DNA from 2 places in the Polaromonas sp. P3_B1 genome. Region 2 is predicted to be linked to the other one. Evidence: riboswitches for the same ligand, from Rfam matches in the RefSeq annotation. Region 2 holds a riboswitch; the other holds the start of a gene.
What was found. A riboswitch is a leader RNA that binds a small molecule or an ion and turns the genes downstream of it on or off. The one in region 2 is predicted to bind glycine.
Positions count from the first base shown of each region.

Region 1 (7,716 bases), on a different contig from region 2:
CAGGCGCCTGGACTGGAGCAGCAAGCCGCTGGGCTTTGCGCTGGCTCAGCTTATGGCGTGCGCACTGGGCGACCAAGCCGCCGACATGGCATCCATGGACTCCTCGGCAGGCAAGGTCAGCACCCATGACTTTATCGCCCAGCGCACGCTCGGCCTGATGTCGCAAGCCGCTGCCGGCCTGGGCCTGACACCTTTGTCTGCGCCCACGCACCGCGGCGGCTTCATAGACCCACGGCAACTGGTGGCACGCATCGCGGCCTGCCGGCAGGCGGATGCGGTCTTACCCTTGTCAGAGCAGGTGTTTGCGTTGATGCGCCTGGTGCCCGCCAGCGTGGACGCGGACGCCGCCCGCGGCGCATTGCAACAGGCCTGCACGTTGAGGGACCAACCGGTGGTGCAAGCCCTTCGCCATGCGCTGGGGGACACGGTGGCCGTGCCGCATGATGACGCTGCGCAAGCATTGTTCGTGGCTGCTGCCCGCATACGCTCACCCCGCATGGACGATCCACTCACGCTGGCAGCCTTTGGCGGCCTGGGCCCCGATGGCCCGGCTGCCGCGCAATTGGACTGGCATGTCAGCAGCAGCGAGCCCAGCGAAGCCGGCTATGCCGTATTTCACACCCTGCATATCACTTGCAGGCCCGAGCCGCAACGAGCTGGCTCGCACCACCACGGTATGGCTTTGTGCGCAAAGCACCTGACGAGCGAGCGATGGCAAACCGAAATCGACGCGTCCACCATCGGCTTTGCCGCCAGCCTGCAGCCCTCCAACCTGGAGCCTTTTTTTGCCGAAGGCGCACGGTCCCTTGGCAACAATGTGGATTGGTGGGCAGCGGAGTGGCAAAACCGCGCCTACCTGGATGTGCTGCTTCAGCCCACCACACCGATGACGCCGATGGCATGCCTGCTGCTAGCCGTGGGCCTGGCCGGCAAAGAACCGGGCCAGGGCGCACTGGCGGTCGACGCGCTGGTGCGCAGCATGCAAGACGGGCGCCTGGACGTGACGGCCATGGGCCGGACATTGGCGCGCCTGTGGGCTACGCCGCTCGTCAAAGGCCCGCGCCTGGCAAAGAGCCTGGCAGCCGCCGCGCAGGCCCATGCCGCCATGCCTGCCGCCGTGTTCGCATTGCTGTGCGCCATGGCAGAGGTGGAGTCCGGCGCACCGCGCAAAGACCTGTCGCCCCTGCTGGAGCTGCTGCTGGAACTGAAACTGGCGCAAGGCCTGGATTTGCCGGCCAGCACGCGTACGGCACTGCAGGCCATGCGCCTGAGCGGCAAAAGCAAACTCGCCGTGAAAGCACTCACGCCCGTCCAGGCTCACTGCGTGTAGCTTGTTCCCCCTCAAGGGGGCGGCGCCTTGGGCCGGCCCTTCGACAGGCTAAGGACAGGCCAAGGCCGGACCCTCGGCCCCCGCTGGTGAAATACCCCACCACCAGGTTTGTGCCCAAGGACTCTTCAACCCAGCATGAGCCGCGGGACTGGCTTTGCCAGACCGCAGGCGGGCGGCCCCCCCGGGGGGCAGCGCATTACACGAAGTGAAAAGCGTGGGGGCTTTATTTCTTTTGGGTGGAGCGATAGACCTGCATCACCGTGGCGAAATCGCGGTCGAAATTGATCGGCAGGAAGGTGTCGTTGCCGGGCAGCTGCTTCTTCAGCGTGGGCGAGAAGCTGTAGCTGAACGAGCATTTCTTGACCCTGGCCTGCAGCTCCGGCGACACCTCTTTGTTCATGGTCCAGGTCTCCGTCATGAAGGGCGGGCTTTCCCAGATCGTGCGAATGCTCGAGCCCTTGACGTCGCCCTTGACGACCATGCGCTGGTACAAATCGCTGGCCACGGCGGCGGCAGGGTAAAAACCATGCATCACGCCCGTCACCGAGCGCTCATGCCCGTTCGAAAAAACCACCTCGTAGTCCTTGTCCGGCGTCAGGCCCAGGGCCGGGAACAGCGCGCGCGGCGCCAGGTTGCCCGAGTTGGAGGTGGGCGTGGTGTGCGCGATCTTCTTGCCCACCAGGTCCTTGGGCTCCCTGTACGGGCTGTCGATGCGCGTGATCAAAATCAGCTTGTAGGAATTGCGCTGGCCCGTCGCCTTGTTGCCCGGCACCGCGAAGGGCGCGGCCTGCCCGGCGGTCACCATCTGCGCGGCCAGGCCGGGGTTCACTTGCCCGATCTGGGCCTTGCCGGTCGAAAGCGCCTCGATCAGTTCCTTCTCGCCCAGGATGTCGACGTTGCTGGTGCGCTCCAGCGAGTCGCCCTGGGCGTTCTGCAGTTCCACATTGGCGCAGCGCGACAGGTGGCTGAAGTAATCGCCCCACAGGGCCATGGTCTCGGTCTTGCCGTAGGTTTTGGGCATGGCCACGACCATTTTTTCGCGTGGGCCGGTGAATTTTTCAACCGGCGCCGCCGCAGCGGCCCTGGTTTTTTTGGGGGGCGGAGTTTCGGTTTGTGCCACGGCAGAACCCAGAGCCAGCGCCGCGCCCGACAACACAGCCACATTACGCAATAAAACCTTCATGTCGATCATCCCAGTAGTCATTGATTGAGCCGCAGTTGCGGAAAGCACGGCCGCGAAGCCGTTTCCTCAGTGTGAGGCTGAATTAACTTCTACTTACAAGTGGGCCGACTCTAAAGGGTCATAAAGCGGGAATACCCCCGCCCAGCTGTGGTTTTTTTACTGAAAAAGGGGCCGACAAGGTAGCGCGAAAAGCGCCTTTCCTGATAAGGGCGGCGTTACAAATTGCCGTCGGCCCTCGTGGCGCCGGCCGCATCCATCTTGCCGAGCAGCCACTGCAGGCCGGCCAGGTGCTGCTGGTCATGGCTGCACAGGTAGTGCACCAGGCTGCGCAATGTCAGCGCGCCGTAGCCTTCGAATTCGGCGGTGCGTTCCAGTGCTCCGGGTGCCAGGCCCGTGAGCATATCCATGGTTGTGGCGCGCGCCGCGCGAAACGCCGCCAGGGCTTGCCGCGCATCGGTTGTTGCATAGCCGCGTTCCCGCTCCAGCGCATAGCCGTCCAGCGATGCCAGCACCGGGTTTGTTTCCGAAAGCGTGCGCCGGATGCGCACGTGGTAGCCGTCCACCTCAATGTCGCGCACATGGCAGATCTGTCCCAGGGCCGAGAAGGTCTCGCTCGGGATGCCCTCCCACGATGGCGGCGTCCAGTTCCGGTGGCTTTCGGGAATGGCCGCGTAAAACGCCTCCAGCTGGCGCGGGAAATCCGCCATGGCCTGCAGCGTCGCGGGGTTGAGGGGCCGGGACGCGCTCATTCGCCGCTCTTGCTTGCCGAAGGCCAGAGCAGCGCCTGCGCCACGATCACGCGCTCGCCGTTGAAGGTCGCCGCCGGCGAGCCGTAAAGCGCGTAACCCAGTGCGAGGGCTTCGCTGACACGGTGGCAAAAGCTCGCGTCATCCGGGCCTGTGAGCAGGCGATAAATGGGCAGGCCCTCGGGCGGTGTGTTCGTGGTGGGTGTCATGGCTGCATAAGCTGGCTGATGAACGGAGGGCGATATTACCGTGTCCGCCCAAAGCCTGCTGACGCTGCGCCCGCCCGCGCTCAGGCTTTCGCCATACTCGACAAAGCCATGGTGCGGCCGGGCGCCGGCATGCCGGTAAACGCAAAGTCCAGCTCCGGCACGCGCCCGCTCACGATGTCGGCAATCGCCGCGCCCGATCCGCAGGCATGCGTCCAGCCTAGCGTGCCGTGGCCCGTGTTGAGGAACAGGTTACTCGTCTTGCTCTTGCCGATGTAGGGCACATTGCTCGGCGTTGCGGGGCGCAGGCCGGTCCAGAACTGTGCGCCTTCGCCGTCCGTCATTTCCGGGAAAAGCTGCTTCACTCGGCGCACGATGGCCTGGCAGCGCACCAGGTTCAGCTCGGTGTTGTAGCCGTTGAGTTCCGCCGTGCCCGCAATGCGCAGGCGATTGCCCAAACGCGAGAACACCAGCTTGTATTCGTCGTCGGTCAGGCTCACCTGGTAAGAGACCGCTTCATTGATCACCGGCAGCGTCACCGAATAACCCTTGGCCGGGTAAATGCGCAGGCTTTGTCCGAGCCGCTTTGCCCAGGGCGCGCTGAAGGCGCCCAGGCACATCACGTAGGCATCGGCCTTCAGGGTTTCCACACGCCCGCCCGCTTCGCCGCTGCCTCTGGCCGCCAGCACACCCTCCAGCCGCCCGCCGCCGGCCAGCACGTCGAGGATGTTGGTGTTGTAGAGAAACTTCACGCCCGCCTGCTCGCAGCGCGCGGCCAGCGCTGAAGTAAAGGCCTGCGCGTCGCCCGACTCGTCGCTGGGCGTCATGCTGCCGCCCACGATGCTGCCGCGGCATTGCGCCAGCGCGGGCTCTATGGCCACGCATTCATCGGCGGTTTTCATGTCGAGCTCGCAGCCGTGTTCGCGCATGATGCGCGCCGGCTCCTGCGCCGCGTCGTACTCGGCCTGGCTGGTGTAGAAGTGCAGGATGCCTTGGGTCTTCGCGTCATACTCAAGCCCCAGTTCGCCCCGCAGCTTTTGCAGCGCGCCGCGGCTGTACATGCCCAGGTTCACGATCTGGCGGATGTTTTGCGCGGTGCGCGCCGGCGTGCAGTTGCGCAAAAACTCCAGGCCCCACAGCCACTGGTTCATATCGGCCCGCAGCCGGAACAGCAGCGGCGCGTCTTCACGCGCCAGCCACTGCAGCACCTTGAGCGGCGCACCCGGGTTGGCCCAGGGCTCCGCGTGGCTGACGGAAATCTGCCCGCCGTTGGCAAAGCTGGTTTCCATCGCGGCCGCGCCGCGCCGCTCGACCACCGTGACCTCATGCCCACGTTGCGCCAGATACCAGGCCGTCGTGACCCCCGTGACACCCGCACCCAAAACCATGACTTTCATGGCGATTCCTTCTCAAGTAGAAATTGCAGTTGCGCAAGCGCAATGCCTTGAGGGGTGCTTGAATTCAAAGAAAGAATTGTGGCAACCGCCAAGCCATCACCTGCTTGCGGCCGCTTCCACTGTCCTTGTTACCTGAGAGATTCAGCCGCGGCTTTCGCCTCGGCCTTGCTCCTTCGGTGCGCCGCATATTGCATGCGGCGTCTCTCCAGACGGCTGTGTGTTTCCGGGCAGTACGGGACCTGAGCGATTATGGAAGTTTGCGCCTTCGGTGGCTGCCATCTTTACGGCAGCGCTCTCCTGCTTGAACGGCTTGAATTTACCACCGAAGCCTGTGCCGCCACACCAGGCCGGGGAGAACAGTACAGGTCCAGCGGACTGATTCAAGCGCTTAATAGTAGGCGCCGGTCAACTGCGGAGCTCAGGCTCAGCCTTCGCAAACCGACCGCACGAAGGCGGCCTTCGCCTCGGTATAGGCCTCGCGGTCAGCGGGGTATTTCGCGGCCAGCTCGGTTTTGAGCGCGGCATAGTTCCACGCCAGTGCCGGGTCCGCACGCAACGCATCGCGAAAGCGCAGGCGCTGGTCCCACACCGGGCCGCCATGCACCACCAGGTGCAGGTGGTGGGTGCGATGCCCGTCGGCCCAGCGCATCAGCCACTGGCGGTCCGTCAGCGTTGCGTTGAACTCGGCGGACGCTGTATAGCCCTGCGCGCACAGCGGCGCCACGAGCGCCCTGGCAGCTTGCATCGAGGCCACACCGCCCAGGATGTCGATCACTGGCTTGGCCGCCAGCCCCGGCACGGCCGTGCTACCCATATGCTCGATCGCGATGAAGTCATCGGCAAACAGGAAGCGCAGCCGCTCCCGTTCGGCCTCGAACATCGCGGGCCAATGCGGGTCATATGCCCGCAGCGCCACTTCTTCATGGATGGCAGCCTGCAGCGATTCTTCGTCCGTCATGATGATCGAGCCCTAACGCAGCGCGAAAAATGCCGTGCTCGCCAGCACCAGCCGCTCGTCGAGATAGGCACCATAAAAGTCCGGGACGGCCACGCCCACCAGGGGCTCGGCAAGCTTCTGTCCCTCCGGGCCCAGAAACAGCACGGTCGGCGTGAAGGTGGCCTTCCAGGCCTTGGCCTGCGCGGCGGCCGTTGTGGATTTGCCGTCAAAGCCGGTCAGCGGCGTGCTGTTGTCGTTGATATTGATCTGCCAGGCCTCCAGGCCGGAGTCATTGCGGGCCGGCAACAGGTAGTTGCGCCGCACCAGTTCGCAGTAGGGACAGCCGGGGAGGCTGACCAGCAGCACCAGCGGTTTGCCCTGCTTTGCCGCCAGCCCGGCGGCTTCGGGCAAGGAGGCTGGCACAGGCAAGGTGGCCATTTTGACCCGTGTGCGCTCCTGCCATGCTAGCGCGGGCAGGGCTAAGCTGCCCGCCAGTGCCGCCGTGAAGCCCCGTCGACCCAGCGTCTTCATTCAGCGCACTCCAGCAGGATGCGCGCCAGCGCCGCCGGCTCGGTGACCATGGGGTCGTGGCCCGTGGCCAGCTCCACCACGCGCGAATTCGGCAGCCAGGCGCCGCCCCAGAATTGCGGGTCGCGCACGCGCAGCCGGCTGGGCGTGATGGTCGCCAGTGCCGGCGTGGTGCAGCTCACAAAAGTGCGTGGCACGCTGGCTACGCGCTGCACATCAAAATCCAGCGGCGCCTGGTAGGTGTTGCCCGGGTGCGGCGTCTGCCGGCGCTGCACCCAGTCGTGGTCGGCGCCCTGCAGGCCGAAGACCTCCGGGTCGGGTGGCGCAAAGCTGAAATTCGCCGTGGCCTGCGCACCCGCCATGCGCTTTTGCTGCGTGGCGGCATCGTGCGTGCTGCTCCAGCTTTCGCCCGGCTGCGGCACCACCGCATCCACATACACCAGGTGCTTGAGGCGTTCGCCCATGCGGTCGGCCACCGCCGTGCCAATCATGCCCGCGTAGGAATGCACGGCCAGCGTCACCTCGTGCAGCTCTTCGGCTTCAATGAGGTTGATCACGTCGTTGATGTGGGTATCCAGGTTGATCGCGGGCGAAAGCAGGTGCGCCCGCTCGCCCAGGCCCGTCAGCGTGACGGCAAAGGCTTTGTGGTGGTCCAGCTGCAAGACCTGCGCCACACGCCGCCAGCACCAGCCGCCATGCCATGCGCCGTGTACCAATACGAAGTTGTGTTTCATCGCCTCGGCTCCTTGTGCGGACGTGCCGCGTCAAATCGTCTTGCCGCTCTTTAACTCGGACAGTTTCGCGTCGGAATAGTTCAGCAGCTCGCGCAGCACCTCATCGGTGTGCTGGCCCAGCAGCGGCGGCGGCAAATCGGTGCGCACCGGCGTCGCGCTCAGGCGCATGGGGCTGGAGACCAGCTTCAAATCGGCCTTCACCGGGTGCTGCCACTCCGTCACCATTTTGCGCGCCTCAATTTGCGGGTCGGCAAACACCTCGGCCAGGTTGTTGATCGCGCCGCAAGGCACCTTCGCCGCCTCCAGCGCCGCCAGCCAGTCGGCCTTGGCGCGCGTCTTCATCACCGCTTCCAGAATCGGCACCAGCTTGGCACGGTTCAGCACACGGTCGCGGTTCTTGGCGAACAGCGGGTTGGTCGCGAGTTCAGGGATATTCGCCACCGTGCAAAACTTCGCATACTGCGAGTCATTGCCCACGGCCAGGATCAAATGGTCCTTGCTGCCATCGGCGGCAGGCGCCACTTCAAACACCTGGTAGGGCACGATGTTCTGGTGCGCATTGCCCGCCCGGCCCGGCGCCTTGCCGCTGACCAAATAATTGGCGCCCAGGTTGGCCAGCATGGCCACCTGCGTGTCCAGCAGCGCCATGTCCACC
Region 1 covers NZ_JBFUGK010000017.1:18,025-25,740, forward strand. The annotation lists gene AC1DXS_RS11655 (DUF6493 family protein) at 1-1,330, shown strand, start outside; gene phnD (phosphate/phosphite/phosphonate ABC transporter substrate-binding protein) at 1,554-2,513, opposite strand; gene AC1DXS_RS11665 (DinB family protein) at 2,729-3,262, opposite strand; gene AC1DXS_RS11670 (DUF1737 domain-containing protein) at 3,259-3,468, opposite strand; gene AC1DXS_RS11675 (D-amino acid dehydrogenase) at 3,549-4,862, opposite strand; glycine riboswitch at 4,973-5,081, opposite strand; gene AC1DXS_RS11680 (GrpB family protein) at 5,287-5,820, opposite strand; gene AC1DXS_RS11685 (thioredoxin fold domain-containing protein) at 5,833-6,330, opposite strand; gene AC1DXS_RS11690 (alpha/beta fold hydrolase) at 6,327-7,061, opposite strand; gene AC1DXS_RS11695 (CaiB/BaiF CoA transferase family protein) at 7,092-7,716, opposite strand, start outside.
Region 1: another riboswitch for glycine. It lies ahead of AC1DXS_RS11675 (D-amino acid dehydrogenase); the one in region 2 lies ahead of gcvT (glycine cleavage system aminomethyltransferase GcvT).

Region 2 (7,716 bases):
TGCCCTGTGTGGGCGATTTATGGGCGGGAGGATGCGCTCTACCGCGGCAAGCTCGATGCGCTGCAGGCGGCGTTGACGCGCGCCATGGATTTCAGGGGCCTGAAACTGGTGGAGGGCGCCGGCCACTGGCTGCAGTTTGAGCGGGCCGGCGCGTTTGATGAGGCGCTGCTTGCCGCCCTCGAAACAGATATCTAGCGCTTATTTCTCGATCGCGAGCAGCTCGATGTCGAAGGTCAAGGTGGCATTGGGCGGCACCACGCCGCCGGCGCCGCGGTCGCCATAGGCCGTGGCGGGCGGGCAGGTGAGCGTGGCCTTGCCGCCGACCTTGATTTTTTGCACGCCTTCGGTCCAGCAGGGCACGACGCGGTTCAGCGGAAAGGTCGCAGGCGCGCCGCGCTTGTAGGAGCTGTCGAATTCCTTGCCGTCGGCCAGGGTGCCGCGGTAGTGCACCTTGACGGTGTCGGTCGCCTTGGGCTGCGGGCCGGTGCCGTCGGCGGTGTGCACGATCTTGACGCCGTTGGGCAGGGTTTCGGCCGGGGCTGCTGCAAGGGCTGCGGTGGAGACAGCGAGGGAGGCAAAGGAGGCGATCACGGCGGTCAGTGTCTTCATGAGGTCATGCTTTCATGGCGGGTGGGTAATCGAAAGAGCTGGCCCGGATTATCGCCCGCCCCCTGTCTTGCCCAGCGGCGCCGGCCGGCCGCCTTGTAAACAAATGCGGCGCAATCTGTCCTGCGGGGTTACCATGCGTGAACTATTCACTTCGTGGGTGGTTCCATGGTGGCACTTGCCGCACAATTCGACTCGCCCCGCCGGCTGAGCAAAAAGGTCAGCGACCGGCCGCAGGACTGGCTCGGCACGACGCCGCTGCTGGACCTGGACGACCCCAAGCTGCGCCTGAAGGCTCGCGCGCTGGTCCAGCTGTGCCGCACCGAGCGGGACAAGGCGCTGGCCATCTATCGCTTCGTCAAGCGCCTGCCTTATACCAAGCGAATCAAGCTGCAATACCCGACGGCCCGCGACGTGCTCGAGGCGCGGGGGGGCGACGGCGACGACAAGGTGACCTTGCTGATCGCACTGATGCGCTCCGCCGGCATTCCGGCGCGAATACGCTACATGGAGATGCGCGGCGAGATGCTGCGCGGCCTGATTCCGGGAGCCACGCCGGCGGCGCGACCGCTGGCGGAGTTCTGGCTGGGCGGTTGGGTGCGCACCGACACGTTTATCTTCGATGCGGAATACGTGGCCGCCGCCCGCGAACAGCTGAAAGCGAACGGCTGGGAATGCGGCTGGGGCATCCACATCCATGCCCAGCTTCTGTGGGACGGCAAGAACGACGCCTTCCTCGGCGGCAAGCCCAGCGACCAGGACCCGATGATCAAGCGGCTTCTGTGCGTGGTGAGTGATCCACTGGAACTGGTGTCGCCATCCGTGGGGGGCAGCGGGCTGCGTTACCGCCGGTCGCTGCGTGCCCTGCAGTGGAATGTGCTGGCGCCCGCCATGATACGGGCCATCGAGGAACTGCGGGCCGGCTCCCGTTCTTCTGGAAACTAGCCCATGCGTCGCAACAACTCCGGTACCGATGAAACCAGCATGGCCACCCCGGAGCAAGTCAGCAGGCTCAGCACCAGCCTGCGAAAGGCCAGGTCGCTGATGCCCGCGTAAAGCCGTCCGCCCAGCCAGGCGGGAACAAGCGCCGCGGGCGCCACGATGGCCAGCATGGGCAGCGTTTCGCGGGTGACCAGGCCTGCGGCGGCGTAGCTGGCCATGGTGACGGTCAGTACCGCCAGATTGAAGTTCTGGATGACGGCGCGCTGGTCCGCTTTCTCGTAGCCCCGCAGGGTGCACCACAGCGTCGGAATGACGCCGCTGAAACCGCCCAAGGCACCCATGAAGCCGCCGGCCATGCCTGCCGTGGCGTCGGCGATGCGGCCTCCATGGTGGATGCGCGGAAGCTTGCCCGAAAAAAGCATGGCCGGGCACCATAGCGCCAGCAGTACGCCCAGAAACAGCTTGAACAGCTGGACGTCAAGTCGCGGCAACAGCAGCAAACCCAGCGGCAGCCCCAGCAGGCCGCCGGCCAGAAATGGCAGCAGGCGCTTCCAGTCGGTATTGCGGCTGACCGTGAAGGCCGCCATGACCTGCCCCGTCAGCCCGCCGAACACCGCCATCACCGCCGCCAGCTTCGGGTCTATGGCCCAGGCCCAGAAAGACATGGCGACCAGGCTGAAGCCAAAGCCCGACAGGCCCTGGACAAAGCCCGCCGCCGCCGCGCCCGCGATGATCAGGATGATGTGAGCGTCAAGACCTGCCACAGGGTTGACAGATCCTCAGGCGTAGTCGCTCACGGGCACGCAGCTGCAGAACAGGTTGCGGTCGCCGTAGACGTTGTCGACCCGGCCCACGGGCGGCCAGTATTTGCCCTGCTTGAGCGAGGCCAGCGGGAAGCCGCCGGTTTCGCGCGAGTAGGGCCTGTCCCAGTCGGCGCCCAGCAGGCTGGCCGCGGTGTGCGGTGCGTGCTTGAGCGGGTTGTTGTCCTGCGGCCACTGGCCGGCTTCGATCTTTCGGATCTCGTCGCGGATGGCGATCATCGCGTCGATGAAGCGGTCCAGCTCGGCCAGGGTTTCACTTTCGGTGGGCTCCACCATCAGCGTGCCGGGCACGGGAAAGCTCAGTGTGGGCGCGTGAAAGCCGTAGTCCATCAGGCGCTTGGCCACGTCCTCGGCGCTGACGCCGCTGGTGTCCTTCAGTGGGCGCAGGTCCAGGATGCATTCGTGGGCCACGTGGCCGTTTTCGCTGGCGTAGAGGGTCGGGTAGTGGTCTTTCAGGCGCGAGCTGATGTAGTTGGCGCTCAGGATGGCGACCTCGGTGGCCTGCGTCAGGCCCTCGGGGCCCATCATGCGGCAGTACATCCAGCTGATGGGCAGCACCGCGGCATTGCCCAAAGGCGCCGCCGATACGGCGCCCACGCCGTTGCCGGGAATGCCCGCCGTCGCATGGCCGGGCAGGTAAGGCACCAGGTCGGCCACCACGCAGACCGGGCCCACGCCCGGGCCGCCGCCGCCGTGCGGGATGCAGAAGGTTTTGTGCAGGTTCAGGTGGCTCACGTCGCCGCCGAATTCGCCCGGCGCGGCCACGCCGACCAGCGCGTTCATGTTGGCGCCGTCCACGTAGACGCGGCCGCCGTGGCTGTGCACCATGGCGCAGAGTTCCTTCACCTGGGTCTCAAACACGCCATGCGTGCTGGGGTAGGTGATCATCACGCAGGCCAGCTTGTCGCTGTGCTGTTCGCATTTGGCCTTCAGGTCGGCCATGTCGACGTTGCCGCGGGCGTCGCAGGCGGTCACGACCACGCTCATGCCCACCATCTGCGCGCTGGCCGGGTTGGTGCCGTGGGCCGAGGACGGAATCAGGCAGATGTTGCGGTGGCCCTGGCCCTTGGCTTCAAGGAAGGCCTTGATGGCCAGCAGGCCCGCGTACTCGCCCTGCGAGCCGGCGTTGGGCTGCAGACTGATGCCGGCATAGCCGGTGGCCTGGCACAGCCAGTCGCGCAACTGCTTGTCGAGCTCGGCATAACCTTGCAGCTGGTCGGCCGGCGCGAAGGGATGGATGTTGGCGAACTCGGGCCAGGTGATGGGAATCATCTCGCTGGTCGCGTTGAGCTTCATGGTGCAGCTGCCCAGCGGGATCATGCTGCGGTCCAGCGCCAGGTCCTTGTCGCTGAGCATGCGGATGTAGCGCAGCATGCCGGTTTCGGAGTGGTGGGTGTTGAACACCGGGTGCGCAAGGAAAGGCGTGGTGCGGCGCAGCTCGGCGGGGATCAGCGATTCCACGCCTTTTTCGAAGGCGCTGACCACGGGCAGGGTCTGGCCGGGTTTGGCAAAGAAGGACCAGAGCAGCTCGATGTCCTTGCGGCTGGTGGTTTCGTCCAGCGACACGCCCAGGTGGTTGTTCAGGCGATAGCGCAGGTTGGCGCCGGCCTGGCGCGCGCGCTCGGCAATCGCATGGGTCGCGTCGCCGGTTTTGATGGTCACGGAATCGAACGCGCCGGTGTTCGTGATTTCGTAGCCCAGCTCCTGCAGGCCGCGCACAAAGACGGCGGTGTAGGCCGCCACGCGCTCGGCGATGCGCTTGAGGCCCTGCGGGCCGTGGTAGACGGCGTACATGCTGGCGATGACGGCCGGCAGCACCTGCGCGGTGCAGATGTTGGAGGTGGCTTTCTCGCGGCGTATGTGCTGCTCGCGCGTCTGCAGCGCGAGGCGGTAGGTCGGGTTGCCGTGGCTGTCGACGCTGACGCCGACCAGGCGGCCCGGCAGCGAGCGCTTGAACTCGTCGCGGCAGGCGAGGTAGGCCGCGTGCGGCCCGCCGTTGCCCATGGGCATGCCGAAGCGCTGGGTGTTGCCCAGCACGATGTCGGCGTCCCATTCGCCGGGCGGGGCCAGCAAGGTGAGCGCCAGCAGGTCGGCCGCGACGCACAGCGCCGCGCCGTCGACGTGGGCCTGGCCCGCAAGCGGGCGCAGGTCATGGATGCTGCCGGTGGTGGCGGGGTATTGCACCAGCACGCCGAAGTAGTCGCCTTCAGCCATGAGCTGCGGCACCGTGACCGCCGCCGTGCTGACCTTGATCTCGATGCCCAGCGGCTTGGCGCGGGTCTGTATCACCTCGATCGTCTGCGGATGGCAGTCGCCCGCCACGATGAAGACATTGCTTTTGCTCTTGACGCTGCGCTTGGCCAGGGTCATGGCTTCGGCGGCGGCGGTGGCCTCGTCGAGCATGGAGGCGTTGGCAATCGGCATGCCGGTCAGGTCGCAGACCATGGTCTGGAAGTTGATCAGCGCCTCCATGCGGCCCTGCGAGATCTCGGCCTGGTAAGGCGTGTAGGCGGTGTACCAGGCGGGGTTCTCCAGGATGTTGCGCAGGATCACGCCCGGCGTGTAGGTGCCGTAGTAGCCCTGGCCGATGAAGTTCTTGAACACCTGGTTCTTGGCCGCGATGGCCTTGAGCTGCTTGAGCGCGGCGGCTTCCGTGACCGGGGCCGGAATGGCCATGGGCATCCGGCGCGCGATGGAGCGCGGAACAATGCCTTCGACCAGTTCGCGGCGCGAGACCGAGCCCACAACGTTGAGCATGTGGACCTCGTCGGTCTCGTCGATGCCGATATGGCGGGCGATGAACTCGGAAGGGTTTTCAAGGTCGCCCAGGGGCTTGGCGGTTTGCATCAACATGTCGGGTTTCCGGAAAAATCGTTCGCCCTGAGCTTGTCGAAGGGCAGGCGGAACGGGGAGAGCAGGGCTTCGACAGGCTCAGCCCGAACGGGAGTTAAGCCGCGAACGCGGTGTAGCGGGTCTCGTCCATCAGCGCGTCCAGCTGCGATGGGTCGGACAGCTTGATCTTGAAGAACCAGCCGGCGCCCATGGGGTCGCTGTTGGCCAGGGACGGGTCGTCCTTCAGCGCTTCGTTGATGGCGGTCACTTCGCCGCTCACGGGCATGTAGACGTCGGCGGCGGCCTTGACCGACTCGACGACGCCGGCGGTTTCCTTTTGCGCGAAGGTGGTGCCCACGGCGGGCAGGTCCACAAACACCACGTCGCCCAGCGCGTCCTGCGCATGCACGGTGATGCCGACGGTGGCGACGTCGCCTTCAATCTTGAGCCATTCGTGGTCTTCGGTGTATTTGACGGTCATGAGAATCTCCAGGGGGTTGAGGGGTGGGACAGCAGGGTTCAGCCGCGGTAGTAACGGGTAGCGACAAAAGGCATGGCGGCGACTTCCATGGGCACGGCCTTGCCGCGCACGATGGCGTTCACGCGTGTGCCCAGGGCGGCAAATTCGGGTTTCACATAGCCCATGGCGACCGGCTGGTTGATGGTCGGGCCCAGCAGGCCGCTGGTGACCTCGCCGATCTTTGCACCGTCGGTGCTTTGCAGTTCGGTATGGTCGCGCACGGGAACGCGCTCCAGCGCCACCAGGCCCACGCGCTTGCGGGCAAGCAGGGCGGGGTCGGCCAGTTGCGCCAGGATTTTGTCGGCACCCGGGAAACCGCCCGCGCGCGCACCGCCGGTGCGCCGCACTTTTTGCATGGCCCAGTTGAGGCTGGCTTCCACCGGCGTCGTGGTGGTGTCGATGTCGTTGCCGTAGAGGCACAGGCCCGCTTCCAGCCGCAGCGAGTTGCGCGCGCCCAGGCCTATGGGTTTGACCTCGGGTTGGGCGAGCAGCGCGCGCGCCAGCGCATCGGCCTGCGAGGCGTGCACCGAAATTTCAAACCCGTCTTCGCCCGTGTAGCCGCTGCGCGTCAGGAAGCAGTCGCAGCCCGCCACCGTGAAGCGCCCACCGGTCATGAACACCAGCTTTTCGATGCCGGGCGCCAGGCGCTGCAGCGCCGTGACAGCCTGCGGACCTTGCAGCGCCAGCAGCGCCATCTCGGGCATGGGGATGACCTCGCAGCGCGAGCCGATCTTGGCCTGGATGTGCGCGATGTCGCCCACCTTGCAGGCGCCGTTGACGATGACGAAGAGGTCGCCGCCGTTGGCATAGTCGCGGTTGAAAAACATCAGGTCGTCGATGATGCCGCCCTCATCATTGAGCAGCAGGCCGTAGCGCTGCTTGCCGGCGGGCAGGTCGATCACATCGACCGGAATCAGCGATTCAAGCGCCGCCGCCGCATCCGCCCCCACCAGGCGCAACTGGCCCATGTGGGAAACGTCAAAGAGGCCGGCGGCCTGGCGTGTGTGCAGGTGCTCGGCCATCAGGCCCGCGGGGTACTGCACCGGCATGGAATAGCCCGCGAAAGGCACCATGCGCGCGCCCAGCTCCAGGTGCAGCGCATGCAGCGGCGTCTTCAGCAGGGTTTCGGGAGCGGCGGAAGAGGTGGACGAATCGGACAAGGCATTCTCCGGGGGGGCAAACAGGTTCTAAATCCATCGGTTGCCCCTGCTGTCCACTTTACCTGAGAGATTCGCCCGGCGATGCGGGTTTGCTCCTTCGGTGGGCCGTCCTGGCGACGGCCTCTCTCCAGTAGGGAACGCCTTGCCGCGTGGTGCGCCGCAGGGCGGTTGCCAGTCCTTTTGCCTGAGCGTTCAGTGCACCAAAAAAGGGGGTGTACGTGCGCCTTCGGCGGTTTTCTCGGGAAAACTCTCTCCTGACCCGGCAAGTGTAACGGAAGCGGCTGCCGGGCCGGCCTGGTGGATCAGGCTGCCTGGTGCTGCGGCAGCAGCATGGCGATGCGCTCGCTGATGGAGTCGGCGCGCTCGTGGCCCGCGATTTTTTCGATCTCTTCAATCATCTCGCGCGAGGCCGTGAGCATGCTCTCGCGGTCCTTGGCATTGCGCAGCGCTTCGCGAAAGCGTTCGGCCATGACCGGGTCGCGCCGGGCGAACATGCGCTCGCAGATGTCAAACAGGAACATGCGCGTTGTGGCGAGCGAGCGCTTGCCTTCGAACTGGTCGGCTGCGACCTGGATGGCCTGGGTGGTCTCGGGGCTGGGGAAATTCTGCAACTGGGCCGGCGTTGGCGTCGGGGCGGGCGCCGCGGCGGGCACCTTGCCCGGATGCGCTTCCAGGAAGCCCTCGCGCAAAAGGCGCAGCGCAATGGCTTCGCCGTCGCCGTCAAACAGTGGGCGGAAATCCTGCGCGGACTTGCTGCCGTCGGCCATCAGCAGCAGGGTGCGCTCGCGCTGGCCAAGCGTTCTCACGCCGGGCTTGAGCTCGGCGCGGGCGCGGT
Region 2 covers NZ_JBFUGK010000019.1:149-7,864, reverse strand. The annotation lists gene AC1DXS_RS12610 (alpha/beta fold hydrolase) at 1-195, shown strand, start outside; gene AC1DXS_RS12605 (FKBP-type peptidyl-prolyl cis-trans isomerase) at 199-609, opposite strand; gene AC1DXS_RS12600 (transglutaminase-like domain-containing protein) at 763-1,551, shown strand; gene AC1DXS_RS12595 (sulfite exporter TauE/SafE family protein) at 1,548-2,312, opposite strand; gene gcvP (aminomethyl-transferring glycine dehydrogenase) at 2,328-5,222, opposite strand; gene gcvH (glycine cleavage system protein GcvH) at 5,317-5,682, opposite strand; gene gcvT (glycine cleavage system aminomethyltransferase GcvT) at 5,721-6,881, opposite strand; glycine riboswitch at 6,921-7,022, opposite strand; glycine riboswitch at 7,042-7,148, opposite strand; gene AC1DXS_RS12575 (hypothetical protein) at 7,184-7,716, opposite strand, start outside.